Regions from separate parts of the Pseudomonas sp. F-14 TE3482 genome, predicted to be linked through region 3. Evidence: predicted binding sites of a transcription regulator. Region 3 holds the regulator's gene; each other region holds the start of a gene.

Region 1 (7,489 bases), 5.2 Mb from region 3:
GTTCGTCGATCTTGAAGAAGTCCTGCATCAACCTCTGACCCAAACCGCCACGCAAGTGCTGCCATATGCCTTGCAAACCAGCATTCTGATTATGTTCGGGATTCTGTTCTGCTGGGTCTCGGCCGGTTTCTGGACTGCGCTGATGGGCTTCCTCGAGCTGATCACCGGTCGTGACAAGTACCGCATTTCCGGCGCCAGCGCCGGCAACGAGCCGATCGCCAAGGACGCACGCACTGCACTGGTGATGCCGATCTGCAACGAAGACGTGCCGCGGGTGTTCGCTGGTTTGCGGGCGACCTTCGAATCGGTTGCGGCCTCGGGTAACCTGGATCGCTTCGACTTTTTCGTACTCAGCGACAGTAACGACGCCGATATCTGCGTTGCCGAGCAGCAGGCCTGGCTGGACGTTTGCCGTGAAGGCAAAGGCTTCGGCAAGATCTTCTATCGTCGCCGCCGTCGCCGCGTAAAACGTAAAAGCGGCAACCTCGACGACTTCTGCCGTCGTTGGGGTGGTGACTACAAGTACATGGTCGTGCTCGACGCCGACAGCGTGATGAGCGGCGAATGCCTGAGCAGTCTGGTGCGCCTGATGGAAGCCACGCCGGACGCCGGGATCATCCAGACCGCGCCGCGTGCGTCGGGTATGGACACCCTTTATGCGCGTATGCAGCAGTTCGCCACCCGTGTGTACGGTCCGTTGTTCACCGCCGGCCTGCACTTCTGGCAGTTGGGCGAATCCCACTATTGGGGTCACAACGCGATCATCCGCATGAAGCCGTTCATCGAGCACTGCGCCCTGGCGCCGTTGCCCGGTAAAGGCGCGTTTGCCGGTGCGATTCTGTCCCACGACTTCGTCGAAGCTGCGCTGATGCGCCGTGCCGGCTGGGGCGTATGGATTGCCTACGACTTGCCGGGCAGCTACGAAGAACTACCGCCGAACCTGCTGGACGAACTCAAGCGTGACCGTCGCTGGTGCCACGGTAACCTGATGAACTTCCGGCTGTTCCTGGTAAAAGGCATGCACCCGGTGCACCGTGCGGTGTTCCTGACCGGCGTGATGTCGTACCTGTCTGCGCCGTTGTGGTTCTTGTTCCTGGTGTTGTCGACGGCCTTGCTGGCGGTCAACACGTTGATGGAGCCGCAATACTTCCTGGAACCGCGTCAGCTCTATCCACTGTGGCCACAATGGCAGCCGGACAAGGCAATTGCGTTGTTCTCGACGACCATCGTGCTGCTGTTCCTGCCGAAGTTGCTGAGCATCATCCTGATCTGGGCCAAGGGCGCGAAAGAGTTCGGTGGCAAGTTCAAGGTGACGCTGTCGATGCTGCTGGAGATGTTGTTCTCCATGCTGCTGGCGCCGGTGCGGATGATCTTCCACACCCGTTTCGTACTCGCCGCGTTCCTCGGCTGGGCCGCGACCTGGAACTCACCGCAACGTGACGATGACTCCACGCCGTGGAGTGAAGCGGTCAAGCGCCACGGCCCGCAAACCTTGCTGGGCTTCTTCTGGGCCCTGTTGGTGATCTGGCTGAACCCGAGCTTCCTGTGGTGGCTGGTGCCGATCGTCGGTTCGCTGATGTTGTCGATCCCGGTATCGGTGATCTCCAGTCGCGTCGGCCTGGGCCTGAAGTCCCGTGACGAAAGCCTGTTCCTGATTCCTGAGGAATATGCCCCGCCACAGGAATTGCTGGCGACCGATCAGTACACCCACGAAAACCGTTGGCATGCACTGAACGACGGCTTCGTCCGGTCGGTGGTCGATCCTCAGCAGAACGCTTTGGCGTGTGCGCTGGCGACGTCTCGTCACCGTCAGGCCGAGCCGATCGAATGGTTGCGCATCGAGCGGGTTCGCCATGCGATGAAGGTCGGGCCTGCCGGGCTGACCAACGACGAGCGCGTGGCCCTGCTGAGTGATCCGGTGGCACTGGGTCGCTTGCATGAGCAAGTCTGGAACGAAGGCCACGCCGAGTGGCTGCAAGCCTGGCGCACATCGGTGGATGCCGATCCTCATGCGCCGCTGTTGCCGCTCAAGCCTGTGAGCGTGCAGCCTCAATTGGCATAACGAAAACCCCGCGAAAGCGGGGTTTTTTTTGGGCTGATGATCTGACTGAGCACAACTTTGTGTTCGGCGCGGATCCTGTGGGAGCGGGCTTGCCCGCGATGGCATCACCCCGGTTTCAAGCGAACCGGGATGCCCGCATCAGCTCAGGCCTTGAACCGCCCCACCAGCATCTGCAAATGCGTCCCCAGCCGCGCCAGCTCAACGCTGGAGGCCGCGGTTTCTTCACTGGCTGCCGAGGTCTGCTCGGACACATCACGCACGTTCAGCACGCTGCGGTTGATCTCTTCAGCCACGGCGCTCTGTTGCTCGGCAGCGGCGGCGATCTGCTGGTTCATTGACTGGATCGCCGATACGGTTCGAGTGATGCTTTCCAGCGAGCCACCGGCGCGGCGGGTCAGTTCGACACTGCTGTCAGTCAGGCTGCGGCTGTTGTCCATGATGGTCGCGACTTGCTGAGTGCCGGTTTGCAGGCCGACGATCAACTCTTCGATTTCTTCGGTGGACTTCTGGGTGCGTTGGGCCAAGCTGCGGACTTCGTCAGCGACCACCGCAAAACCGCGCCCGGCTTCACCGGCGCGGGCGGCTTCGATGGCGGCATTGAGCGCCAGCAGGTTGGTTTGCTGGGCCACGGACTTGATCACATCGAGCACGCTGCCGATCTTGTCGCTTTCGCGTTTCAGATCGCCCATGGCGGCGGTCGAGTTGCCGACTTCGACGGCCAGGCGCTCGATCTGGGCGATGGCTTCGCCGACCACTCTGTCACCTTCGCGGGCTTGTTGGTCGGCGGCGATGGCAGCTTCGGACGCTTCCTCGGCGTTGCGCGCGACTTCCTGCACAGTGGCGGTCATTTCGTGCATGGCGGTGGCCACCTGATCGGTCTCGACCTTCTGGCTGTTGACCCCGGCGCTGGTCTGCTCGGTGACGGCGGACAGCTCTTCAGCGGCGCTGGCGATTTGGGTCACGCCATCGCTGATGCCACCGATCAGTTCTCGCAGGCCCAGGGTCATGCTTTGCATGGCGCGCTGTAGCTGACCCAGTTCGTCCTGACGTTCTGAAATGAGATTGTGAGTCAGGTCGCCCGCGGCGACACGCTCGGCCACTTTGAGGGTCTGGCTCAGGGGAATGACGATCTGGCGTGTGATGGCCCAGGCTGCGAACAAACCAAAGGCCGACGCCAGGACGGTGGCCAACAGCAGCAGGTTTTTTGCATGTGCCGCATCGGTGTCACGTGCGACGGTTTGCGAGACAGTGAGCTTTTTGCTGACGTCCAACAGAATGTCGCCTTGCGCGCTCATGCGTTTGAGGGCGGCAGCGCTGGCGACCTGGGAGTCGCGGAATTGGCTGACCGCCGCGCGATAGGCTTTGAGCGAGTCGGTCGCTTGTTGCAGGTTGGCGATGTGTTGTTCCGGCAGTTTAGACGGCAGGCTTTCGAGGTTTTTCAGAGCATTGCCGATGGCGTCCAGCGCTGGCTGCTCGGCTTCGGGCTTGCCGCTGTAGGTGTAGCCGCGTACCTGGAAACGCGCTTGCTGGATCAGTTTGCTCAGGTCGATCACGCTGTTGAACTGGGCGACACTGTCGCCTTGCAGCAGGGATTTTTCGACTTCAGCGACCCGGGCCACAGCGTTATCGGCAGTGGCGCCCAATTTGCTGCGAGCATCTTCGCGGGTGGCGGTGGCCTGAGTCATATCAGCGAAGGCGCGTTTGTACTCGCTGACTGCGGCCAATTGCTGGTCGATCATGGCCACGTCGGCAGGCTGTTCGATCAGCGTACGGGCGGTTTTCAGGCCGGTATCGAGTTGACCGATCAGCTCGTTGACGGCGCCCGGGCCTTGTTCGCCACGGCGCATGTCGTAATCCAGGCGGGCGAGACGCAGGTCTTTGGTCAGCTCATTGAGGCTGGAAATAAACCCTAGCGTATCGCCACGGCTGATCACACCGCTCAGGCCGGTCCAGCCGGTGAAGGTGATCAACAAGGTCAGAAGCAGCACCAGACCGAAGCCGACACCCAGTTTGCGATTGACGCTTACATTTCCCAGTTTCTCGGCCAGCCATCGGTACATGCTGCTACTCCCTCGGACCATTAATCGGTTTTATGGGAACTGTATCGGCCGGCTGGCAGGGATCTGTAGTGGAGTAACCACTTGTGGCGAGGGAGCTTGCTCCCGTTTGGGCGCGAAGCGGCCAGCGCTTTTTATCAGCAAGACCGCATTCACCGGTTTTACGACTGCTTCGCAGCCGAGCGGGAGCAAGCTCCCTCGCCACAGGTAGGGGTGTTTGACGTTAAAACAAACGAGAAAGCAGCGCGGTAACGGCAGTTTCAACCCGCAGGATGCGGTCACCAAGTTGCACCGGTTGCAGGCCAGCCTTGCCCAGCAAGTCGATTTCGTAGGGAATCCAGCCGCCTTCGGGGCCGATAGCCAGGGTCACTGGCTCGTCCAGGCCGCGAGGGCAGGGTGGGTAGTTACCGGGATGACCGACCAGGCCGAGGGTGCCTTCGGTAATGGCCGGCAGACGGTCTTCGACAAAGGGCTTGAAACGCTTCTCGATGACGACCTCTGGCAGCACGCTGTCGCGGGCTTGTTCAAGACCCAGGATCAATTGCTCGCGAATCGCCTCGGGCTCCAGGAACGGGGTTTGCCAGAAACTCTTCTCGACGCGATAGCTGTTCACCAGCACGATGCGCGGCACACCCATGGCGGCCACGGTCTGAAACACTCGGCGGAGCATTTTCGGTCGCGGCAAAGCCAGCACCAAAGTCAGAGGCAGCTTGGCCGGTGGCGGCTGGTCGAGGGTGACGCGCAACTCGGCTTCATCGGCGTCCAGGCGCAGCAACTCGGCCGAGCCCATCAAGCCGCCGATACGCCCGACTCGCAGGCTGTCGCCGACCACCGAGCGGTGGACTTCCTGCATGTGGGTCAACCGGCGATCGCGCAAGATCGCCCGGTCGGCCGCAATGAAGTCGGCCTCTTCGAGGAGCAGCAGGTTCACGCTTGGGTCGCTGGCGGCTGGTCGTTGTGATCGTCAGCCGGCTGATCGTCCGGGTGCTCGCCACGCTTGCTGATCAGGCTGCCGAACAGGATGCCGATCTCGAACAGCAACCACATCGGTACAGCCAGCAGCGTCTGCGAGAAGATGTCCGGCGGCGTCAGGATCATGCCGACCACGAAGCAGCCAATGATCACATAAGGGCGGATTTTCTTCAGGTAGGCGACGTTGACCACGCCGATCCATACCAGCAGCACCACAGCTACCGGAATCTCGAACGCCACGCCGAAGGCGAAGAACAGCGTCATGACGAAATCGAGGTAGCTGGTGATGTCGGTCATCATTTCCACGCCGGCCGGGGTGGCGGCGGCGAAGAACTTGAAGATCAGCGGGAACACCAGGAAATAGGCGAAGGCCATGCCGGTGTAGAACAGCAGAATGCTGGAGACCAGCAATGGCACTGCGATGCGCTTCTCATGCTTGTACAGGCCCGGTGCGATAAAGCCCCAGATCTGGTGCAGGATCACCGGGATCGCCAGGAACAGCGAGACCATCATGGTTAGTTTCAGCGGCGTCAGGAACGGCGACGACACGTCGGTGGCGATCATCGTCGCGCCGGCCGGCAGGTACTGGCGCAGCGGCGTGGAGACGAAGGTGTAGATCTGCTGGGTGAAGGCGAACAGCCCGGCAAAAATGATGAACACCGCCACGACACAACGCAGCAGGCGAGTGCGCAACTCGGTGAGGTGCGAAACCAGCGGCATGTGCTGGTCGTTTTCGGGGAGATCGCTCATGGGGCTCGCGGCGGCAATGTTGGGTCATGAGGGGCTGGCGCAACAGGCGTAGCCGCGGGAGGAGTCGGTTCTACAGGCGCAACAACCGGTACGGTTTCAACGGCTTTCACCGTTTCAGTCGGCATAACCTCGGCGGTTGGCGCATGAATCGTCTGCGTCGCCACAGGTTCCACCGGCGTCGGCTCCTGTTGAGTCGGCGTGAAGATCTTCCGCGCCTCCTGCTCCAGGGACAGAATGTGCTCGTTGTGCAGTTGCCGGCGAATCTCGTCGGCACCGATTTCACGTTCAACTTCCTGTTTGATCGCGTTGAAGCTGCGCTTCAGCCGCCCGACCCACAGGCCGGCGGTGCGCGCAGCACCCGGCAGACGCTCGGGGCCCAGCACCAGCAGGGCGACGAGGCCGACGAGCAGCAGTTCAGAGAAGCTGATACCAAACATTAGTCAGTGCTCACGAGTCTTTGCGGATCGGCTCTTCGACTTTTTGCGCCTGCACGTCGATGGTGTGCGGCGGGTTCACGGACTGTGTGGTCTGTGGCTGAACAGGTGGAACCGGTTGGGCCGGGGTCGCTGTCGGGTCGGCCGGTTTCTCGTCGTCGTTCATGGCTTTACGAAAGCCCTTGATCGACTCGCCCACGTCAGTGCCGAGGTTTTTCAGTTTCTTGGTGCCGAACACCAGCACCACGACAACCAGGATGACGATCCAGTGTTTCCAGTCAAAAATGCCCATGTTGCGTTCCTCTCTAATAGTTGTTCAGGCGGACGGGCGAGAGGCTTTCTCGGCGTGTCCGGACAGACCGAAGCGACGATCCAGTTCATCGAGCACAGCCTGTGGATGCTGCCCCAACTGGGCGAGCATGACCATGCTGTGGAACCACAAATCGGCGGTCTCGTAGATCACATCGCTGCAGTCACCGCTGATGGCGGCATCCTTGGCGGCAATGATGGTTTCGACCGACTCTTCGCCGACTTTTTCCAGAATCTTGTTCAAACCCTTGTGGTACAGGCTGGCGACATACGAGCTATCGGCGGCGGCGCCTTTGCGCTCTTCCAGTACTTGAGCCAGACGGGTCAAAGTGTCACTCATGTTTGTGTCCTGCGGAATAGATAGCGTGCGGGTCTTTCAGCACCGGGTCGACGGTTTTCCAGTCGCCGTTTTCGAAGACGCGATAGAAGCAGCTCTGACGGCCTGTATGGCAGGCGATGTCGCCGATCTGCTCAACCATCAGGATGATCACGTCAGCGTCACAGTCCAGGCGCATCTCATGCAGGGTTTGCACATGGCCGGACTCTTCGCCCTTGCGCCACAGCTTGCCACGGGAACGTGACCAGTAAATGGCACGGTTCTCGGCGGCGGTCAATTCCAGTGCTTCGCGGTTCATCCAGGCCATCATCAGGACGCGTCCGGTCTTGTGATCCTGGGCAATCGCCGGCACCAGGCCGTCGGCGTCCCACTTGATCTCGTCCAGCCAGTTTTTCATCTTCGACTCCGACGCGGGCTCTACTTCAATAGTTGAGGCCAATGTTCAAATTCAGCGTTCAAACAGTGTGCCAGCCGATCATCCAACTGGCTATCGGCGAACGACCAGATACAAGCCGACCGCCACCATGATTCCGGCGGGCCAGTGCCCCAGTTCGTTCAACGGGCCACC
Region 2 (7,489 bases), 160 kb from region 3:
CCTGCGCCTGGCGGCCGATAAAGTCGACAGCCTGTGGGTCGGTGCGTTGATGGCGGCCAACTATTTCGGCCTGGTGCTGGGTGGCAAGATCGGCCATCGGCTGATTGCCCGGGTCGGGCATATTCGAGCTTATTCAGCCTGCGCCGGGATCGTCGGCGCGGCAGTGCTGGGCCATGGCCTGGTGGACTGGCTGCCCGCGTGGCTGTTCCTGCGGGTGATCGTCGGCCTGGGCATGATGTGCCAGTATATGGTGATCGAAAGCTGGCTCAATGAGCAGGCAGAAGCCAATAAGCGTGGCGTGGTGTTCAGCGGCTACATGATCGCTTCGTACCTGGGGCTGGTGCTGGGTCAGCTGATTCTGGTCATGCACCCGGGCCTGGGCCTGGAACTGCTGATGCTGGTCGCACTGTGTTTCGCCCTGTGCCTGGTACCGGTGGCCCTGACGCGGCGGATTCACCCGGCGCCTTTGCACCCGGCGCCGATGGAACCACGCTTCTTCATCAAGCGTGTGCCGCAGTCGTTGAGCACGGTGTTGGGGTCGGGGTTGATCGTCGGTTCGTTCTACGGTCTGGCGCCGCTGTATGCCTCGCAGCAAGGATTGTCCACTGAACAGGTCGGTCTGTTCATGGGTAGCTGCATTTTTGCCGGCCTGGTGGTGCAGTGGCCGTTGGGTTGGCTGTCGGATCGCTATGACCGGGCGCTGTTGATCCGCTGTTTCGCGTTCAGCCTGGCGCTGGCTGCGTTGCCGCTGGCAATCATGCAGCAGGTGCCGCTGGAGGTGCTATTCATTGCCGGGTTCCTCTGCTCGTTGGTGCAGTTCTGCCTGTACCCGTTGGCGGTGGCGTTCTCCAACGACCACGTCGAGGGTGATCGCCGGGTGTCGCTGACGGCGATGCTGCTGGTGACTTATGGAGTCGGCGCGAGTATCGGACCGTTGGTGGCCGGGGTGTTGATGAAGCTGTTCGGCAGTCAGATGCTCTATGCCTTCTTCAGCTTCTTTGCGCTGGTGCTGGTGTGGCGAATTCGCCCGAAAGCGGTCACCAACCTGCATCAGGTGGACGATGCTCCGCTGCATCACGTGGCCATGCCGGACAGCATGTCGAGCTCGCCATTGGTCGCTTGCCTGGACCCGCGAGTCGATGAACAGGTAGTGCAGGATCAGATGCAGAACCCGGTCAACCCGGAGGCTGATTTCAATCCGGATGCCGAGCCGGAAACCGAAGCTGAAACAGATTCGGAACCCGAAGACCCTGACACAGGTCGCGAGCAAAGTTTTACCGAAGCGCGGCCTTGACCAAGGCATAAAAAACGGGCAGTCATCGCAAGGGACTGCCCGTTTTTTATGGGCGTGGCGTATCAGAAGTCGTCTTTATCGAAACGCCGCGCTTCGCGCTGAAGCTGATAGACGAACCGCTCGACCTGGCGCTGCACCAGGCCGCTCATGTTGTGAAAACGCACGCCGGCGAAGGTGGTGTTGATCTTTTCTTCGAAATGCAGGTAACGCAGTTCGACCGGTGCCGTCATGCTGCCGAAGGGCAGGGCAGCGACGAAACGGTCGTAGACCTGGCCCAGTTGCAGGCTAGCGGTGATGTCGCCCTCGAAGCGCAATTTGCAGCCGGTGGCGGAGATGTCCAGCAGTTTGCCGCTGATGGCCGATTTGAGTTTGTCGCCACCCAGATCGACGTTGACCAGTTGCGCCAGCTTCAACGCGGCGCGGAAAGCATTGCGGCGCTGGTGATAAACCACCTCATCGGGCAGCGCGCCACGGTAGCAGCGGCCATCGCCGGAGTCGTCGATGGTGAGCGGGCCATTGCTTTCCCAGGCGATGCGCACGCCGTCGTGGAAGCCTTCGACCTTGAACGGTTCGCCGGCCAGCAGAAAACGTTCGCCATCGCGCGGGATCATTTCGTCCAGGGCGATCATGTTGCTGTCACGATCGATGTCCACCAGATAACTCTGGAAGCGCTGGCTGCGCTCGTGGAACGTGATGATCAGCGGGTCATGGCTGTCTTGCAGCTGACGCAAATTGCCGGAGATTTCCAGGGGCGTAGTGAGCACCTTGGGTGGCTGCGGAGCATCTTCCGCGTTTAAGGCATTGAACACGGGGCATCAATCTCCAGACAAATATGACTACTGGCTAGCATTCTGCCAGCATGTTTCGCGTCTTGATAGAGCGTGCTCATTGAAAGGCTCAAGCCTGACTGAGCGGGCGTGGTTTTGCGAGTTTGGAGGTTGATCCGCGGGCATCGTAGAGCGCTGGCGGCTCGCCGCCGGTGAGGATTTTCAGCTGATTGGCCGTGGCGGCCTGCTGCACCAGAATCGACTGGCCATTGTTAACGTTGGCGGCCTGGCACTGGGCCAGGAGGTCGGTCAGCACATCGCTCTGTGCCAGCAACTGATCGCCAATGCTCGAATGGCTGGCAAGTTGCTCCAGTCCCTGGCGATTGGTCGGCAGGTTGAGGCTGGCGAGGATTTCACTGCGCTTGCGGCCATGCTGCTCAAGCAAAATGATCAATGCCTGTTTCTGCGCCAGAATCTCTTCGAGCAGTGGCATGTCGCGACCGTGCAGGGCGAGGGACTCGGTTTGCAGCAGCTCCAGCAAGTGTTGCGCCGGGGCAAAGTCGTCGATGATCAGTTGCAGTAAATTAGTGTCGTGCATGGCTGGCCTTGGGTTTTAAGCGTCCAAAAGCCTGGCGCGGCCGGGGCCTAGCGCTGGGCTTCGAAGTTGAGCAGTTTGCTGGCTACACGGTTGCTGTCGACTTTATAGCTGCCATCGGCAATCGCTGCTTTCAACTCGGCCACGCGGGCGTTGTCGACGGCAGGCTGATCGCGCAGCTTGTCAGTGACCTTCTGCAACTGTTGAGCCTCATTGCTGAGGTGTACCGATTCCCCGCTTTTGGTGGTACTGGCCTGTTCGGCCGGGGTATTCAGCGGCGCGGATTGGCCGGCTTCGGCGGTTTCCTTCGCGGCGCTGGTACGTGTACTGCCCGTAAGTGACGAGGAGCTGTTTAAACGACTGAAATCGATGACCATGACAAAAAACCTCTGGGTATTTGGACGCTTGCCATGTTTTCGGCTCTTCTTGTGAAAACTTTAGGCCCATTTATCAATGAGCGTGCATGCGCCAGCGTGTGTCCTGCATGCGGCACAGTTTAGGCAACAGCCCAGTGGCGCGCCATCTCTTCACAAACTAATGGCCGCTTACATGGAAACTTCCACCTGGCCGGGTGCGGTGACTTGCGCCTTGATGACCCGCTGGGAGTTGAGGTTTTTCACGCGAATCTGTTCGCTCATGCCGCCATTGGACAGCGCTTCACCCGGCATACGCACACTGAGCGTACCGCTGCGGGCGGTAATCACCACCTGATCGCCCTTGCGAATGACTTCCGCCTGTTCGAGATGCACCAAGGTAATCACCTGATCAGCGACCATTGGTCGGGTCAGTTTTTGTCCGATCGCTTGATCAACGGAAGTCAGAAAACCCTGATTTATCAGGCTGATATCGCGTTCACGAAGGGTCACGTCCTGAGGTTCGATAATCCCTGTGCGCTTGAGCGGACGAGTGGTGGTCACGATGTCGCGAAACAGCCGTACTTGAGCGGGTACGAAGACTGTCCAGGGGGAGGCACCGTCGCAGCGAACCTTGACCGTAACCCGGCCCAGAGGCCTCGCGGGGCTCTCAAGGGTGGCTGTCAATTCCTTGTCGCACATCGGCATGCGCAGGCGCGGATCGAGCTGGTTGACCTCGATTTCGTAGCGTCCTTGCGTTTGACTGGTGGCCAGATAGTCTTCTACGGTGAATTCAAGAAAGCCCTGAGTGACGCCGATAAGCATGTCAGGCAAGGTAACCGCGTCAGCAAGGGCAGGGCTGCCAGCGTTGAACAGGCAAACGGCCGACATCGCGCAGAGCAATCTGCGATACGTTGATGTCAAGCGTCGGGAAAATGTCGGTTCTGTGTTCATAAGAGTTAAAAAGCAAGCGCCGTGCCGTTTAGTGAAGAATGTGCGTCGCAACACACTTAGCGTTGGTGTAGGAGTCTGGGCATGGCTGGTGTAATGGATTCGGTGAACCAGCGCACGCAACTGGTGGGGCAGAATCGCCTTGAGCTGTTGTTGTTCCGTCTCGACGGCCAGCAGCTGTATGGGATCAACGTGTTCAAGGTTCGTGAGGTGCTGCAATGCCCCAAACTGACCCTGATGCCCAAGTCCAGTCCTGTCGTGTGCGGTGTGGCGAATATTCGGGGGGCGACCATTCCGATTCTGGATCTGGCGATGGCGACCGGCTCCGGAGCGCTCAAAGATCAAAGCAATCCCTTCGTGATCATCACGGAGTACAACACCAAGACTCAGGGTTTCCTGGTTCGATCGGTAGAGCGCATCGTCAACATGAACTGGGAGGAGATTCATCCGCCACCCAAGGGCACCGGGCGCGATCACTACCTGACGGCGGTGACTCGGGTCGACAATCAGTTGGTCGAAATCATCGACGTCGAGAAGGTGCTGGCGGAAGTGTCACCGACACCGGAAGCGATTTCGGTGGGCGTGGTGGATGTCGAGACTCAGCACAAGGCGTTGTCCTTGCGCGTGCTGACGGTCGATGACTCATCGGTGGCGCGCAAGCAAGTGACCCGTTGCCTGCAAACCGTCGGCGTCGAAGTGGTGGCGTTGAACGACGGCCGGCAAGCGCTGGATTACCTGCGCAAGCTGGTCGACGAGGGCAAGAAGCCGGAAGAAGAGTTCCTGATGATGATCTCCGACATCGAGATGCCGGAGATGGACGGGTACACCCTGACGGCCGAGATCCGCAACGACCCACGCATGCAAAAGCTGCATATCATCCTGCATACTTCGTTGTCGGGTGTGTTCAATCAGGCGATGGTCAAGAAGGTCGGGGCCGATGACTTCCTGGCCAAATTCCGTCCTGATGACCTGGCATCCCGGGTAGTCGACCGGATCAAAGCAGCAGATAACAGCTAGGGGCCTTCTGTCCCTGGCGGTCAAAACGATTTAAGAGGCGGCATCTTTGTCTACGGGTAATTTGGATTTCGAACAGTTCCGGGTCTTCCTGGAAAAAGCCTGTGGCATTTTGCTCGGTGAAAACAAGCAATACCTGGTCTCGAGCCGTCTCAACAAACTGATGGAGCAGCAGGGCATCAAATCATTGGGTGAGCTGGTTCAGCGCATCCAGACCCAGCCGCGCAGTGGTTTGCGCGAGATGGTGGTGGATGCCATGACCACCAACGAAACCCTGTGGTTTCGTGACACCTATCCGTTTGAAGTCTTGAAGAACAAGGTCTTGCCTGCAGCGATCAAGGCAAGCCCCGGCCAGCGCCTGCGGATCTGGTCGGCGGCGTGTTCGTCGGGTCAGGAACCGTATTCGCTGTCGATGTCCATCGATGAGTTCGAACGGGTCAACATGGGTCAGTTGAAGATGGGCGTGCAGATCGTTGCCACTGACTTGTCCGGCACCATGCTGACCAACTGCAAGACCGGCGAGTACGACAGCCTGGCCATCGGCCGCGGTCTGTCGCCCGAGCGCCTTCAGCGTTACTTCGACCCGAAAGGGCCGGGACGTTGGGCGATCAAGGCGCCGATCAAGAGTCGGGTGGAATTTCGCTCGTTCAACCTGCTGGACAGCTACGCGAGCCTGGGCAAGTTCGACATCGTGTTCTGCCGCAACGTGCTGATCTACTTCTCCGCCGAGGTGAAGAAAGACATCCTGTTGCGCATCCACAGCACGCTGAAGCCGGGCGGTTATCTGTTCCTTGGTGCGTCCGAGGCGCTGAACGGTTTGCCGGACCATTACCAGATGGTCCAGTGCAGTCCGGGGATCATTTATCAGGCGAAGTGATTCGTTGACGGCATAAAAAAACGGGAGTCCTCAGGGGCTCCCGTTTTTTTGTGCCTGTAATTATCTCTAAAAATCACCACAACCCCTGTGGGAGCGGGTGGTGTTCTTCCGACTGTGGGAAAGCGGCAGAAAAGCGGCAGGCGGCGGAAATCGGTTGCCGCTTTTCTGGCATTGCCGGCTTGCCACCGCGCGCAAAGCCCCGGTTTACGGGATTTTTTGAATTGGCACGGCGCTTGCTATGTCCCTGTTACGAAAAATCAGGTCACCCGAAGGTTTCCCGACATGAGCATCAGCTTCGATAAAGCGCTCGGTATCCATGAACAAGCCCTGGGCTTCCGCGCTCAGCGTGCCGAAGTCCTGGCCAACAACATCGCCAACGCCGACACCCCGAACTACAAGGCTCGGGATCTGGACTTCTCGAAAGTGCTCGCCGAGCAGAACGAGAAAACCAAAAACGGCAAGTTCGCCTTGAACATGACCAACAGCCGTCACATCGAAGCTGAAGGCATGGGCAATGGCGACGAGTCGCTGATGTATCGCACGCCGATGCAACCGTCGATCGACCAGAACACCGTAGACGCCCAACTGGAACAGTCGAACTACGCCGAAAACGCGGTCAACTTCCAGGCCAGCTTCACCCTGCTCAACAGTAAATTCAAAGGGCTGGTATCAGCCCTGCGTGGAGAGTAAGTCATGTCCCTTGCCAGTGTTTTCAACATTGCCGGTAGCGGCATGAGTGCCCAGACCACTCGCTTGAACACCGTCGCCTCGAACATCGCCAACGCCGAGACCGTCTCGTCGAGCATCGACCAGACCTACCGTGCCCGCCACCCGGTATTCGCCACCATGTTCCAGGGCGGCCAGAGCGGCGGCAGCGATTCGCTGTTCCAGAACCAGGACGCTGCCGGTCAAGGCGTGCAAGTGCTGGGCGTGGTCGAAGACCAGAGCAACCTTGAAGCGCGCTACGAGCCGAACCATCCGGCTGCCGATGGCAAGGGCTACGTCTACTACCCGAACGTCAACGTCGTCGAAGAAATGGCCGACATGATTTCCGCGAGCCGTTCGTTCCAGACCAACGCCGAAATGATGAACACCGCCAAAACCATGATGCAGAAGGTCCTGACCCTCGGTCAGTGATAAGGGGCGATTCATATGAGCGTTATCAGCGATGTTCTGGCCAACTCCTCGGTCCAGACCCCGACCAACAAAGACAGCCTGACCTCCGCCGCTACCGGCGGCCAGGAGCTGGGCAAGGACGCGTTCCTGCAACTGTTGGTGACTCAGCTGAAAAACCAGAACCCGCTCGATCCTCAGGATAACAGCGAGTTCGTGGCACAGTTGGCGCAGTTCAGTAGCCTGGAAGGTATCACCACGCTGAACGATACGGTCAGCGGCCTTGCCAGCAGCTACAGCTCCTCGCAAGCTTTGCAGGCTTCTTCGCTGGTGGGGCGCTCCGTCATTGCGCAGACCGACAAAACCATGGTCGACACTTCCAAGAGCCTCAACGGTACCGTCGTGGTGCCCACCTCGGTTTCCGCCGCCACCGTCAAGATCACCAACTCGGAAGGCAAGACTATCCGTACGCTCGAGTTGGGCAGTCAAAGTGCCGGTAACGCCAGTTTTATCTGGGACGGCAAG
Region 3 (7,489 bases):
TGCAAGTTAAGCGTTTTTTCGCCGCCGATATGCGTCAGGCCATGAAACTGGTTCGTGATGAGCTGGGCGCTGATGCCGCCATCATTGGCAATCGCCGGATTGCCGGCGGTGTCGAGCTGACGGCCGCCCTGGATTACAAATTGTCGGCGCTGGCCCCGCGTGTTCCGAACATGGAGCTCGAGGACGAGCTGCGCAAGACTCAGTCGCGGATCGTAACCGCCCAGGCCGAATTGAGCCTGCGTAGCGATGGCGAGAGCGACAACAGCACCAATCGCCAATTGTTCGCCGGCCTGCCGCTGACCGCCGCCGAGCCGCTGATCGAACCGACTTACGCTGAACCTCGTCGTGCTGCACCAGCCCCCGCGCCAGCCTCCGGTGGAGTTGACCCGCGAGCCTTCGATTCGATGCGTTTCGAGCTCAACAGCTTGCGTGAACTGATGGAGGTGCAGCTTGGCTCGCTGGCCTGGAATCAGCTGCAAGGCAGCCGTCCGGCCCAGGCCAACCTCTGGCGTCGCCTGCAACGCATCGGTCTGTCCGGCCCGTTGTCGCGCGATCTGCTGGCACTGATTACCGATATTGATGAACCCCGTCAGGCCTGGCGCATGTTGCTCGCGCACCTGGCGCGGATGATCGCCACTCCGGAAGTCGAGCCACTGGAAGAGGGTGGTGTGATTGCGATGGTTGGCCCGGCAGGCATGGGCAAGACCACCACGCTGGCCAAGCTCGCAGCGCGTTATGTGCTCAAGTACGGCGCGCAAAACATCGCGCTGGTGAGCATGGACAGCTATCGCATCGGCGCTCAGGAACAGCTCAAGACCCTGGGCCGCATCCTCAACGTGTCGGTCACCCACGTCGACCCGGGCCAATCGCTGGTGCAGGCGCTGGAGCCTTTGCTGCGCAAACGCGTAGTGCTGATCGATACCGCCGGCCTGCAAGCCAGCGATCCAGCACTGCGCATGCAGCTCGAAAGCCTGGCCGGACGGGGCATCAAATCAAAAAATTATCTGGTCTTGGCAACCACTAGCCAGAAACAGGTTCTAACCGCCGCTTATCACAGTTACAAACGTTGCGGCCTTGCCGGCTGCATCCTGACTAAACTGGATGAAACGGCAAGCTTGGGCGAGGTGTTGAGCCTGGCCATCAGTCATGAACTGCCGGTGGCTTACCTGACCGATGGCCCGCGGATTCCGGATGATTTGCATCTGCCGCGTCGTCATCAGTTGGTCAGCCGCGCCGTTAGCGTGCAAATGCAGGAAGAACCCAGCGAAGAAGCCATGGCTGACATGTTCGCTGATATTTACCACAGCCCGACCAAGCAGGTTGGCTGAGGTACTAATGAACAGTTTTTGTACCTACATCGATGGTCTGCCATGCATTGTTCCGTTGATGAACGCGCAGCCAGTAATGTGGCCTCCGTCTAAGTAAGACAAGGTAAAGAAATAACATGGGCAGCATGCATCCCGTACAGGTGATCGCGGTGACCGGCGGCAAAGGTGGCGTCGGGAAGACTAACGTGTCAGTGAACTTGTCCCTGGCTCTAGCTGAGCTCGGCCGGCGCGTCATGCTGCTGGATGCCGATCTGGGACTGGCGAACGTCGACGTCCTGCTGGGACTGACACCCAAACGCACGCTGGCCGACGTGATCGAAGGCCGCTGTGAGCTGCGCGACGTGCTGTTGCAAGGACCCGGCGGCATCCGCATCGTCCCGGCGGCGTCCGGCACCCAGAGCATGGTGCATTTGAGCCCCGCCCAGCATGCCGGCCTGATCCAGGCCTTCAGTGACATCGGCGACAACCTCGACGTATTGGTGATCGACACCGCTGCGGGGATTGGTGACTCGGTAGTCAGTTTCGTTCGCGCAGCCCAGGAAGTGCTGCTGGTGGTGTGCGATGAGCCGACCTCGATTACCGACGCCTACGCGCTGATCAAATTGCTGAATCGCGACTACGGCATGAACCGCTTCCGCGTCCTGGCCAACATGGCGCAGAGCCCGCAGGAAGGCCGCAATCTGTTCGCCAAGTTGACCAAGGTCACGGATCGTTTCCTCGACGTCGCCTTACAATACGTTGGTGCCGTGCCTTACGACGAAAGCGTGCGCAAGGCCGTGCAGAAGCAGCGTGCTGTCTACGAAGCCTTCCCGCGTTCCAAGTGCGCCCTGGCGTTCAAGGCCATTGCGCAGAAGGTCGATACCTGGCCACTGCCGGCCAACCCGCGTGGGCACCTGGAGTTTTTCGTCGAGCGCCTCGTGCAACAGACCGCAGGACCCGTCCTATGACAGCCAGTGGCTACAACCTCTACAAGAAGTCGGCACGTGACGCGCAGTACGAGCTGATCGAGCGTTACGCGCCACTGGTCAAACGCATTGCCTATCACTTGCTGGCGCGTTTGCCGGCCAGTGTCCAGGTCGAAGACCTGATCCAGGCCGGGATGATCGGCCTGCTTGAAGTATCAACCAAATACGACGCCAGCAAAGGCGCGAGCTTCGAGACGTACGCGGGCATTCGAATCCGCGGCGCGATGCTCGATGAAGTGCGCAAGGGGGACTGGGCGCCACGTTCGGTTCACCGCAATACCCGTATGGTCAGCGACGCAATTCGCTCGATTGAAGCTAAAACCGGCCGTGACGCTAAAGATCACGAAGTTGCGGCCGAACTCCAATTGAGTCTCGACGATTATTACGGGATTTTGAACGACACCCTCGGTAGCCGGTTATTCAGTTTCGACGATCTGTTGCAGGACGGCGAACACGAAGGGCTGCACGAGGATGGCGCCAGTGCTCATCTCGAGCCGTCGCGCGATCTGGAAGATGAACGCTTCCAGGCGGCGCTGGCGGACGCGATTGCCAATTTGCCGGAGCGTGAGCGACTGGTGTTGGCGCTGTACTACGACGAAGAGTTGAATCTCAAGGAAATCGGTGAGGTCCTGGGGGTCAGCGAATCGCGGGTCAGCCAGTTACACAGCCAGTGCGCGGCCCGTTTGCGGGGGCGTTTGGGGGAGTGGCGAGCGCGCTGACAGGCAGTGTGGGGACACTGCGAACGAGGTGGGTACGGCATTTTGCTGCATCGGCCACGGCCCGTTGTAATCCATACAACTGTTGAGTGTTACGCCGAATTGATTGAACGGCGCGTTCAGGTGCTGCGCGCGTTTTAAGACTGCTTGGAGGTCGAATTGGACAAGAATATGAAAATCCTCATCGTTGATGACTTCTCAACGATGCGGCGGATCATAAAAAACCTGTTGCGTGACCTTGGGTTCACCAACACGGTCGAGGCGGATGACGGTATTACCGCGATTCCGGTCCTCAACAGCGGGAGCATCGACTTTCTGGTAACGGACTGGAACATGCCCGGCATGACCGGTATTGATCTGCTGCGCCACGTGCGTGCCGATGAAAAACTCAAACACCTGCCGGTGTTGATGGTCACGGCCGAAGCCAAGCGCGAGCAAATCATCGAAGCCGCTCAGGCGGGCGTGAACGGCTATGTGGTCAAGCCATTCACGGCTCAAGCGTTGAAAGACAAGATTGAAAAGATCTTCGAACGCATCGGTTGATGTGCAAAGCCAGTCCGTCACGGGGGAGCTATGGAGCATAACGAATCTTCACAGGGCGATTTTGAGTCGACCCTGAAAAAACACGCGGTCGAACTGGTCGAAAGCCTTGAAAAAGGCAGGTTCGGCGACGCTGTGCAACTGATCCATGAGCTCAACCAGACCCGTGACCGCGGCCTGTATCAGGAAGTGGGCAAGCTCACCCGCGAGCTGCATAGCGCGATCGTCAATTTCCAGATTGACCCGCACATGCCGCAAGCCGAGGAAGTGTCTCAGATCACGGATGCCACCGAGCGCCTGGGGTATGTGGTCAAGCTGACCGAGGCCGCGGCCAACCGCACCATGGACCTGGTGGAAAACGCCACGCCGCTGATCAACAGCCTGAGCGACGAAGCTCAGGCGCTGAGCACGGATTGGGGACGGTTCATGCGTCGCGAAGTCGGGGCTGAAGAGTTCCGTGAACTGGCCCGGCGGGTCGATGGTTTCCTGACCCGCAGCAGTGAAGACAACCGCGTCGTGTCGAGCAACCTCAACGACATTCTGCTGGCCCAGGATTACCAGGACCTCACCGGTCAGGTGATCAAGCGCGTGACCCAGTTGGTCACCGAAGTTGAAAGCAACCTGCTCAAGCTCGTGCTCATGGCCAGTCAGGTCGACCGCTTTGCGGGTATCGAACATGACCGTGAAGCGATGCTGGCTGAAAAAGATCCGCAAAAACATCTCTCTCAGGGTGAAGGTCCGCAGATTCATGCCGATAAAAGAGAAGACGTTGTGTCCGGTCAGGACGATGTGGACGATTTGTTATCCAGCCTAGGATTCTAGAGTTTTAGCATTTTAGGTTTTTTAGGTTTTTAGACCTTTAGGAGCACCCCCCTTAATGAGCTTCGGCGCCGATGAAGAGATCCTTCAGGATTTCCTGGTTGAGGCCGGCGAGATTCTAGAGCAACTGTCCGAACAGCTGGTCGAGCTTGAAAGCCGACCGGATGATGCGGATTTGCTCAATGCAATTTTTCGCGGTTTTCACACTGTAAAAGGGGGCGCCGGCTTCCTCCAGCTCAACGAGCTGGTGGAGTGCTGTCACATCGCCGAGAACGTGTTCGACATCCTGCGCAAGGGTGAACGACGCGTCGACTCGGAACTGATGGACGTGGTTCTCGAGGCACTGGACGCGGTGAACGGCATGTTCAGCGAAGTCCGCGAACGCAGCCCGATCACGGCTGCCACTCCAGAATTGCTTGCAGCGTTGGCCCGTCTGGCCGAGCCGCAAACCGCCGATGAGTCGGCACCGGTCGCCGAGGTGGTGGAAGAACCTGCCGCTGAAGAATCGGGCGACATCACGGATAACGAATTCGAACAATTGCTGGACTCGCTGAATGCCGTCAAGGCTCAAGCCGAGGCTCCAGCGGCTGCGCCAGTGCCGACCAGCGATGCCTCGGCCAGCGACGAAATCACCGATGCCGAGTTCGAGTCGTTGCTCGATCAATTGCACGGCAAAGGCCAGTTCGCCCCCGATGCAGTGGTCGCGGCGCCCGCCGCACCGGCGGCCCCTAAAGCGGCAGGCGACAGCTCCGACATCACCGACGACGAGTTCGAAGCACTGCTCGATCAGTTGCACGGCAAAGGCAACTTTGCGGTCGATGCATTGGAGTCGGCGATTGCTTCGGCTCCGGCCCCGGCTGCGCCAACCGCTAAAGCGGCCGGCGACGATCTGATCTCCGATCACGAGTTCGAATCGCTGCTCGACGAATTGCATGGCAAAGGCAAGTTCACCGAGGTTGGCACTGGCGCAGTGGTTTCTGCTCCTGTCGCCAAGGCGCCAGCACCGGTTGCGAAACCTGTGGCCAAAGTGCCCGAGCCAAAAGCCGAAGCGCCGAAACCGGCCGCCGCTGCTGCACCGGCACCTGCTCGTGCCCCAGCCGCACCACCACCGGAAAAACCGGCCAGCGAAGCCGAGACCACCGTGCGGGTCGATACCGCGCGTCTCGACGAGATCATGAACATGGTCGGCGAGCTGGTACTGGTGCGTAACCGCCTGGTCCGCCTGGGCCTCAACAGCGGCGACGAAGCCATGTCCAAGGCCGTGTCGAACCTTGACGTGGTCACGGCCGACCTGCAAACCGCGGTCATGAAGACCCGGATGCAGCCGATCAAGAAAGTCTTCGGGCGCTTCCCGCGTCTGGTTCGCGACCTGGCTCGCCAGCTCAAGAAAGAGATCAACCTGGAGCTGGTCGGCGAAGAAACCGACCTCGACAAGAACCTCGTCGAGGCCCTGGCCGACCCGCTGGTCCACTTGGTGCGCAACTCGGTCGACCACGGTATTGAAGAGCCGGCTGAGCGCGAAGCGATGGGCAAGCCTCGCAGCGGCAAGGTGATTCTGTCCGCTGAACAGGAAGGCGACCACATCCTGCTGTCCATCTCCGATGATGGCAAAGGCATGGACGCCGATGTTCTGCGCGGTATCGCCGTGAAGAAAGGCCTGATGGACAAGGATGCGGCGGACCGTCTCAGCGAAACCGATTGCTTCAACCTGATCTTCGCTCCGGGGTTCTCGACCAAGACCGAGATTTCCGACGTCTCCGGGCGCGGCGTGGGCATGGACGTGGTGAAAACCAAGATCGCCCAGCTCAACGGCACCATCAATATCTACTCGACCAAGGGCAAGGGCTCGAAGATCGTCATCAAGGTCCCGTTGACCCTGGCGATCATGCCGACGCTGATGGTCATGCTCGGCAACCAGGCGTTCGCGTTCCCGCTGGTGAACGTCAACGAGATCTTCCACCTCGACCTGTCTCGCACCAACGTGGTGGACGGCCAGGAAGTGGTGATCGTGCGGGACAAGGCGCTGCCGCTGTTCTACCTCAAGCGCTGGCTGGTCAGCTCTGCTGCTCATGAAGAGCAGCGCGAAGGCCATGTGGTGATCCTTTCTGTGGGCACTCAGCGGATCGGCTTCGTCGTCGATCAACTGGTGGGCCAGGAAGAAGTGGTCATCAAGCCATTGGGCAAAATGCTCCAGGGAACCCCGGGCATGTCCGGCGCCACTATTACCGGTGACGGCCGCATTGCGCTGATTCTCGATGTTCCGAGCATGCTCAAGCGTTACGCCGCACGGCGTATTTGATTCTGCGGGAGCGGGGCGACTGAGCCTCGCCCCGTCTAACGGAGTGTTTATGGCAGTCAAAGTCCTGGTGGTGGACGATTCGGGGTTTTTCCGCCGCCGCGTCTCGGAAATTCTTTCAGCGGATTCCAATATCCAGGTCGTCGGTACGGCGACCAACGGCAAAGAGGCGATCGATCAGGCGCTGGCGCTCAAGCCAGACGTGATCACCATGGACTACGAGATGCCGATGATGGATGGCATCACGGCAGTGCGGCACATCATGCAGCGCTGCCCGACCCCGGTGTTGATGTTCTCCTCGCTGACTCACGAAGGCGCGCGGGTCACCCTCGATGCGCTGGACGCTGGCGCGGTGGATTTCCTGCCGAAGAATTTCGAAGACATCTCGCGTAACCCGGAGAAGGTCAAGCAACTGCTGTGCGAGAAAATTCTCAGCATCTCGCGCAGTAACCGTCGTGTCAGCGCCTACAGTGCCCCGGCTCCAGTGGCCGCACCCGCCCCGACACCTGCGCCTTCGAGCGTCAGCAGCTACGGCAGCAGCAGTGCGCCTGCGCGTCCGGCCCCGGCACCGATTCCGGCTCGCAGCCATGCAGCGACGCCGGCGTCGCCAGCGCCGAAACGCAAAGCCTACAAACTGGTCGCCATCGGCACCTCCACCGGTGGCCCGGTTGCCCTGCAACGGGTACTGACGCAGTTGCCGGCCAACTTCCCGGCCCCGATCGTGTTGATCCAGCACATGCCGGCAGCCTTCACCAAGGCCTTCGCCGAGCGTCTGGACAAGCTGTGCCGCATCAGCGTCAAGGAAGCCGAGGATGGCGACATCCT
Region 4 (7,489 bases), 4.9 Mb from region 3:
CAGCAGGTTGATCTGGTTGACGTCGACGTTGAGGGTTTCCACCACGGCGGTCTGCTCTTCGGTCGCTGCGGCCACCGATTGGTTCATGCCGTCGATTTCGCCGATGCGCTGGGTCACGCTGACCAGTCGCAGGCCGGCCTGGTTCGCCACTTCGACACTCTGCTCGCTGGATGCCTGACTGGCATTCATCGTGGTCACCGCTTCGCGAGAACCGATCTGCAGTGAGCTGATCATCTTGTGGATCTCTTCCGCCGATTCCTGGGTGCGATGCGCAAGGTTACGCACCTCGTCCGCTACCACCGCAAAACCACGACCTGCCTCACCGGCACGGGCCGCTTCGATGGCCGCGTTGAGCGCCAGCAAATTGGTCTGTTGGGAAATGCCTTTGATCACATCGAGAATGTGGCCGATGTTGTCGGTGCTCGCGTTCAGGGTTTCGATCTGCGTGCAGGACAGGCTGATTTTCTGTGACAGCTCGGTCATGGCCAGGATGGTTTTTTCCACCACCTGACGACCGTCATCGGCCTGCTCGCTCGCGCCGCTGGCGTGTTGCGAAGCATCGGCGGCGTTGCGGGCGATTTCCTGGGTGGCGGCGCCCAATTGGTTGATCGCCGCGGCCACACTGTTGGTGCGGGCGCTTTGTTCGTCGGAGCCGATGATCGAAGCGTTGGACGATGCCATCACCCGTTGCGACAAGTCATGAACCTGACGGGTCGCCGAGGACACTTCGCAAATCGATGCGTGAATCCGCTCCACGAATTGGTTGAAAGAGCCGCCCAACTCGCCGAACTCATCTTTGCTTTCTACCACCAGACGACGGGTCAGGTCGCCCTCGCCCTGAGCGATATCCTGCATCGCACGACCCATCGTGGTCAGCGGACGCATCAGCACGCTGATCAGCAGACTCAGCAGTACTGCAATGGCGGTCACGGCGATGAACATCGCGATCAGCGCCGAGGTGCGGAACTGGCTCAGTGGTGCGTAGGCCTTGGCCTTGTCGATCGACAGACCGATGTACCACTCGGCATTTGGCAAACCACTCACCGGCGTGAACGAGAGGATGCGGTCCTGCTTGTTCAGTTCTACTTCCTGATTGCCTTTCCCGATGCGGACACTGGAACCCGGATAGATGTCTTTCAGGTTCTTCATCACCTGATCCTTGTCCGGGCTGACGATCACTTGACCGTCGGCGCTGACGAGGAACGCGTGACCGATGCCACCGAAGTCCACCGAGTTGATGATCTTCACCAGGGTTTCCAGACTCAGGTCGCCGCCGACGACGCCCAGCAGTTCGCCTTGCTTTTTCACCGGCATGGCGATGGTCACCACTAACCCGCCGACCGCGGCCATGTAAGGCGGGGTCAGCATGGTCTTGTCAGCAACCACGGCTTGTTTGTACCAAGGGCGCTGACGCGGATCGTAGCCGTCCGGCATCTTCGCGTCAGGGCGCTGGGTGAACACACCATTGGCCTGCCCGACGTAGGTGAACTGGAAGTTCGAGGTGAGGGCAGGTTGATCGACCAGCCCCGGCAAATCGGCATTGGCGCCTTGATGAGCGACGTTCTGCGCGAGATTTTCCAGGACCAGCACCCGGCCGCTCATCCAGTTCTGCACGCTGCTGGCGGTCAGCTCGCCGGCTTGCTCAACGGAAGACTCGAGGTTTTGTCGAATGGTGTTTCGCTGCAAATAGTCGTTGTACAAAGTGAACAACGCAAAAGCCAGCACCACGACGCCTGAAGCGGCCAGCAGGATTTTATGGCTGAACTTGAGATTCATTTCATGGGCTTCTTATGCAAAAAGTGGGGATGCGTTCCGGTTTCAACATTCCATGTAACCGCGCAGACGGCATTCTTGGGCCGCTCTACTTTGGTGCACGCATGTCTCACCAATCTGTCGGCACGAGCGAGAGAAATCTTAGGGATTTGTACGAAACCCGTCAGATACCCGCCGAACGGCGTGCTAGAGCGCCCAAGCAGGGGTGTTTACTGACGGTTGCTCGAACGGCAGTTGCAAATTTTCCGACCCTTGATGACAATGCGACTAATTATCATTTGTGACGTCGGGCTGTCGCGTTCATGTCTTCACCTGAGTTTGCAGTACAGGCGCTTTACAGCAGCCATCACGGGTGGCTCAACACGTGGCTACGTGCGCGATTGGGCAATGCAGCCGATGCGGCGGATCTGGCTCAGGACACGTTCGTCCGGCTGCTGCAAAGAACCGAACGCCTGGAGCTCAAGGCCCCCCGCGCTTTTCTACGAACCATTGCCCGCGGCCTGGTGATCGACCATTGGCGTCGAGAGGAAATCGAGCGTGCCTACCTGGAAACCATCGCCCATTTGCCTGAGGCCCAAACCCCGAGCGCCGAGGCGCGGGCATTGGTGCTCGAGTTGCTGGAAAGCATCGCCCGTATGCTTGAAGGCCTGAAGCCGAAAGTGCGTCAGGCATTTCTGCTGGCCCAGTGCGAAGGACTTACCCACAAGCAGATCGCCGAACACATGGGATTATCCCTGCGTTCGGTGGAACGCTATGTGGCTGACGCGCTTTATCACTGCTATGTGCTGCGGTATGAAGCGTGATGCCTGCGGATAACTCAGCACTGAACCGCCGCGCCGCGCCGCATCAGCAGGTGGTTAAACAAGCCATCCATTGGTTGCTGCGCCTGCGTAACAACGCGACCAATCCCAGACTGCGCCAACAATGCGACGTCTGGCGGGCGGAACACCATGAACACGAACTGGCCTGGCAACGGGTGCAGTCCCTGCAAGCCGAGTTGAGCAATAATCTACGCGCGGTGCCCGGCGCTCAAGTCGCTTTCAACACTTTGGAAAACAGCGCACAGGGATTGGGTCGGCGCCAGGCATTGAAGCTGCTGTCGGGCGCGTTGTTGATGGGTACGGCGGCATGGCTGGGCAAGGATGCGATCGGCTGGCAACAGTGGACCGCCGACTTCGCCACCGCCACGGGCGAGCGACGCGGTTTCCAGTTACCGGATGGCACGCGCCTGGAGCTCAATACCGCCAGCGCGGTGGATCTGGACTACACCGCGCAGCAGCGCCTGATCAAACTGACTCGCGGCGAGATCGTCGTGACGTGCGGTGGGGCAAGTGAAGGGGTTTCGTTTGATCGACCGTTGCGGGTGCAAAGCCGTCACGGTGTGTTCGAAAGTGTGGCGGCGCGCTTCATTGTTCGTCAGGACGCCGACTGCACGCGGCTCAGCGTCACCAGCGGCGTGGTCGCAATCCATTCGCCACGAGCCGCCGATGGCCTGCCGATTCAGGTGCAGGCCGGGCAGAGTTATCTGATCGATCGGAGTCGAGCGCAGTCGGCACCGCCGCAGGACATGGATGCGGGCGCCTGGGTGGATGGCCTGATCGTCACCCGCAACATGCGCCTCGGGGATTTCATTAATGAAGTCGGACGTTACCGTCCCGGCTATCTGACCTGCGCGGCCGACATTGCCCACTTGCGGCTGTCCGGGGTTTTCCGTCTCGAAGACACCGACAAACTACTGGCCATCCTGCCGCAAACCCTGGCGGTGCGACTGCGCTATCGCACTCGTTATTGGGTGACGCTGGAGCGACAGGCCTGAATTATTTTTGGCGGGTTTTCCGAACAAGTCCGGCTTAGTCAGTAAGCACTTCAACTCTGCCTTCAGCGACTTCCTACGGAAACCTACAATGACTGTGCGCGCCATCAGTAAGAACCCTCTCCATTTCGCCGCGGAATCGGGCGTATTGCGCCACGCCATCCGCGCGGCGCTGTTCTCGACCGCATTGGGTGTCGGCCTGCTGCCGACACTTGGCGTTGCAGCACAGGGCAGCGAAGCCAGTAGCCACCGCTACAACATCGCCGCCGGCTCCTTGAGCGATGTGCTCAACCAATTCGCGCGTCAGGCGGGCATCACGCTATCGACGACTCCGGCTCAAACTCAGGGCCTTCAATCGCCGGGATTACAGGGCGACTATTCGGCGGATCAGGCGTTGAGTCATTTGCTCAATGGCACAGGGCTTGTGGCCGTCAGTCAGGATGGCAGCAGCTATGTGCTGCGGCCCGTCGCTGAAACTGAAGCCCTGGCGCTGCCCACCACCGACATCAAAGGCTTCGCCCTGGGTAACGCGCTGGGCAGCATGGATGGCTACAACGCAACGCACAGCCAGATCGCCACCAAGACCAGTACCGCGTTGCTGGAAACCTCGCAAAGCGTGTCCGTGGTGACCCGCGAGCAAATGGACGACCAAGGCTCGCAAACCGTGTCCCAGGCGATGCGCTACACCCCGGGCGTGCTGACCAACCCTTACGGCGCGACCCACCGTTACGACTACGTGGCGATGCGCGGTTTCAACGACGGCTCGGTGGATAACATCTATCTCGATGGCCTCAAATCCATGGGCGACAGCGGTACCTACAGCACCATGCAGATGGACCCGTATTTCCTCGAACGAGTCGATATTCTCAAAGGGCCGTCGTCAGTGCTCTACGGTCGCAGTTCGCCGGGCGGGCTAGTGGCGTTGACCAGCAAGAAACCGTTGTATGAGCCCTATCATCAGGTCCAGGCCACGGTGGGCACCCAAGGCCAGCGCGGCATGGGTTTCGACTTCAGCGGGCCGGTGGATGATGACAAGCGTATCGCCTATCGCCTGACAGGGTTGGCGGATCAGTCCGACACACAGTTCGACCACAATAAGGAAAAGCGCTTCGCCCTGGCTCCGACGGTGAGCATCGATTTCACCGAAGATACCTCGCTGACGCTGCAAGCCTATCTGCAACACGATCCCGACGGCGGCTATCACGGCGGCGTCCCGGCCGATGGCACAATCCATCAGCGCAACGGCAATCGGATCTCCCCCAACTTCTTCGAAGGCGAGCCGGGTGTTGATGGTTTCCAGCGTGATCAACAGTCCTTCGGTTATCAGTTCGAACACCGCTTCAACGACGTCTTCACCGCTCGGCAGAACCTCCGCTATCTCGATTCCAAAGTGAAGATCGATCAGGTGTATGCCTATGGCTGGACCACTCCCACCAGTAACGAGTTGAACCGCTATTACACCGGCGGCGACGAAAAGCTCCACGCCTTTATCGTCGATAACATGCTGCAAGCCGAGTTCTTCACCGGCGCAACCAAACACACCGTGCTGATGGGCGCGGACTACCAGCGGCGCAAGACGGTCGTCGACTGGACCAGTGGCGGTCTTGCGCCGATCGATGCGTTCAATCCGGTGTACGGCAATTCGGCCATCGACTTCTACAGCCCGACCAGCTATCTGCGTCGTCTGGAACAGACCGGCGTCTACCTGCAAGACCTGATCGAGATGGATAAATGGCGCTTCTCTTTGGGCCTGCGTCAGGACTGGGTTGAAACCTCCGATGAAAATCGGCTGGCTGAAGCGGGACGCCCTGTAGGCACGGAAATCAGTGACGAACGCACCAAGCTGACGGGCCGGGCTGGGGCGCTGTACCTGTTCGATAACGGCATCGCGCCGTATATCAGCTACTCCGAGTCGTTCAACCCGAATTCCTACGCGGACAGCGCCGGCAATCCTCTGGCACCGACCGATGGCACCCAGTGGGAAGTGGGCCTGAAGTACCAGCCGCCAGGCACCGACAACTTGTTCACGGCGTCGCTGTTCCGCATCGATCAGGAAAACCTGGCGACCAAACTGCCGCAGGAAAACTTCTATCGCGCTGTAGGCGCCGTCCGCTCCCAAGGTCTAGAACTGGAAGCGCACATGCAGCTGACCGATAACCTGAAAGTGCTCGGCAGCTACACCTTCACCGACATCGAGTATTCGAAGTCGATGATCAGTACGTTGAGCACTGCTACCGACGTGATCGAAAACAAGGGCAACTCACCGACTCAGGCGCCACGTCATATGGCATCGGTGTGGGCGGACTACAAGTTCGACAGCGCAGCACTTGATGGCCTGCGTCTGGGCGGCGGCGTGCGTTATGTCGGCTACAGCTGGGCCGATGCGGAAAACACCCTGAAGGTGCCGTCCTATACGCTGTTCGATGCGTCTGTCGGCTATGACCTGGGCAAGGTGGGCTTGAAGGGCGTGGACGTACGTTTAAATGCGAACAACCTGACCAACGAGTCCTACGTGGCCTCCTGCGCCAGCCTGAACTTCTGCTACCTGGGTGAAGAGCGCAACGTCGCCGCTACCGTGAGCTACCAGTTCTAACGACTCGTTATCCAAAAAAGCCAGCCCCTGAATTCAGGGGCTGGCTTTGTCGTCTCTGCAGGAAAATTCCATGCGTGCATTTCTGGTTTTACTTCATCGCTACATTGGTTTGGCGACTGCGTTGTTTCTGCTGATGGCGGGGCTTACGGGCAGCATCCTGGCGTTCAATCATGAGCTGGATGAGTGGCTCAATCCGGGGTTTTATTCAGCGTCTGCCGAAGGTCAGCGTTTGCCACCTGGAGCCTTGGTCGACAAGCTGCAAGCGGAGCATCCGAGGCTGCAAGTCTGGTACATGGAGTATCCGTCAGAACAGGGTCATACCGCATTGCTGGCTGCTGTACCGCGCAATGATCCTGCGACCGGAAAACCCTTTGCCGAGCCCAATCAGGTGTTCTATCTGGACCCGGTCAATGGCGAGCAGAAAGGGCAGCGGTTCTGGGGAGAATGCTGCTTTCAGCGGGAGAACTTCATTCCGTTCATTCTGGAGTTTCACTACAACCTGGTCCTGCCGAATAACTGGGGATTGTTGTTAATGGGACTGGTCGCGATCGCTTGGGTTGTCGATTGTTTCATTGCGCTTTGGCTGACGCTTCCACGTGGGAAACCGTTCTGGAAGAAATGGTCGACGGCCTGGAAGATCAAGGGTGGGCATGCCTACCGGCTGAATTTTGACCTGCATCGGGCGGGTGGGTTGTGGCTTTGGTTGTTGCTGCTACCGATTGCGGTCAGCAGTGTCGCCATGAACCTGCCGAGTCAGGTCTTCAAGCCTGTGGTTTCACTGTTTTCGCCGATTGAGCCGAGCGTTTACGAGGCCCGCGGACGCATGCCTGCTGAGGAGCTGGGAGTTACGCGGCTGAGTTATCAACAGGCTTATGAACGTGCGCTGCAGGAAGGGCAAAGGCTGGGGCTGACCGCTCCAATCGGGGAGTTGTATTACAGCTTTGAGTACAACTTTTATGGGGCAGGGTTTGGGCAACATGATACCGAGGCCCATGGAAAGTCCTGGCTGTTCTTCCATGGCACGGACGGGCGTTTACTGGGACAGGAAATTGCAGGGCAAGGCACCTTGGGGGAGCGCTTTTATCGGCTGCAATTACCGATACACGGAGGGCGGATCATTGGGCTCACTGGGCAAGTCATGATCGCGGTGCTAGGTGTTTTGATTGCAGTATTGTCGGCGACGGGAATCTATATCTGGTGGCGCAAGTTGCTGGCTCGAAGGAGTAGCAAGGCACGTAAGAGCAGGATGTGCCCCATTCCAGATTGAGGTTTCTATAGCCCAGAAAGACAAAACCCCTGTCTGCATAAGC

Evidence for each region. The regulator FliA, encoded in region 3, starts transcription of late flagellar genes. The targets are predictions, from matches to a motif close to CTAAAGTTTNNNNNNNNNNNGCCGNTAA.
Region 1: the regulator FliA is predicted to act here: its motif matches at 4,164-4,191, upstream of AB7M26_RS03400 (methyl-accepting chemotaxis protein).
Region 2: the regulator FliA is predicted to act here: its motif matches at 3,070-3,097, upstream of flgM (flagellar biosynthesis anti-sigma factor FlgM).
Region 4: the regulator FliA is predicted to act here: its motif matches at 1,891-1,918, upstream of AB7M26_RS04630 (methyl-accepting chemotaxis protein).

Annotation. Positions count from the first base shown of each region.
Region 1 is NZ_JBRJII010000001.1:784,842-792,330, reverse strand. Features, by position in the region: gene mdoH (glucans biosynthesis glucosyltransferase MdoH) at 1-2,062, shown strand, start outside; gene AB7M26_RS03400 (methyl-accepting chemotaxis protein) at 2,206-4,122, opposite strand; gene AB7M26_RS03395 (16S rRNA (uracil(1498)-N(3))-methyltransferase) at 4,343-5,050, opposite strand; gene tatC (twin-arginine translocase subunit TatC) at 5,047-5,841, opposite strand; gene tatB (Sec-independent protein translocase protein TatB) at 5,838-6,278, opposite strand; gene AB7M26_RS03380 (twin-arginine translocase TatA/TatE family subunit) at 6,289-6,567, opposite strand; gene AB7M26_RS03375 (phosphoribosyl-ATP diphosphatase) at 6,592-6,924, opposite strand; gene hisI (phosphoribosyl-AMP cyclohydrolase) at 6,917-7,318, opposite strand; gene ubiB (ubiquinone biosynthesis regulatory protein kinase UbiB) at 7,409-7,489, opposite strand, start outside.
Region 2 is NZ_JBRJII010000001.1:6,099,295-6,106,783, reverse strand. Features, by position in the region: gene AB7M26_RS27755 (MFS transporter) at 1-1,294, shown strand, start outside; gene AB7M26_RS27750 (flagellar brake protein) at 1,357-2,103, opposite strand; gene AB7M26_RS27745 (flagella synthesis protein FlgN) at 2,192-2,659, opposite strand; gene flgM (flagellar biosynthesis anti-sigma factor FlgM) at 2,707-3,033, opposite strand; gene flgA (flagellar basal body P-ring formation chaperone FlgA) at 3,202-3,963, opposite strand; gene AB7M26_RS27730 (chemotaxis protein CheV) at 4,045-4,977, shown strand; gene cheR (protein-glutamate O-methyltransferase CheR) at 5,024-5,851, shown strand; gene flgB (flagellar basal body rod protein FlgB) at 6,134-6,541, shown strand; gene flgC (flagellar basal body rod protein FlgC) at 6,545-6,988, shown strand; gene flgD (flagellar hook assembly protein FlgD) at 7,004-7,489, shown strand, end outside.
Region 3 is NZ_JBRJII010000001.1:5,943,446-5,950,934, reverse strand. Features, by position in the region: gene flhF (flagellar biosynthesis protein FlhF) at 1-1,328, shown strand, start outside; gene fleN (flagellar synthesis regulator FleN) at 1,445-2,275, shown strand; gene fliA (RNA polymerase sigma factor FliA) at 2,272-3,012, shown strand; gene AB7M26_RS26995 (chemotaxis response regulator CheY) at 3,181-3,552, shown strand; gene AB7M26_RS26990 (protein phosphatase CheZ) at 3,583-4,371, shown strand; gene AB7M26_RS26985 (chemotaxis protein CheA) at 4,427-6,667, shown strand; gene AB7M26_RS26980 (protein-glutamate methylesterase/protein-glutamine glutaminase) at 6,717-7,489, shown strand, end outside.
Region 4 is NZ_JBRJII010000001.1:1,067,364-1,074,852, forward strand. Features, by position in the region: gene AB7M26_RS04630 (methyl-accepting chemotaxis protein) at 1-1,776, opposite strand, end outside; gene AB7M26_RS04635 (sigma-70 family RNA polymerase sigma factor) at 2,076-2,576, shown strand; gene AB7M26_RS04640 (FecR domain-containing protein) at 2,576-3,589, shown strand; gene AB7M26_RS04645 (TonB-dependent siderophore receptor) at 3,678-6,179, shown strand; gene AB7M26_RS04650 (PepSY-associated TM helix domain-containing protein) at 6,250-7,446, shown strand.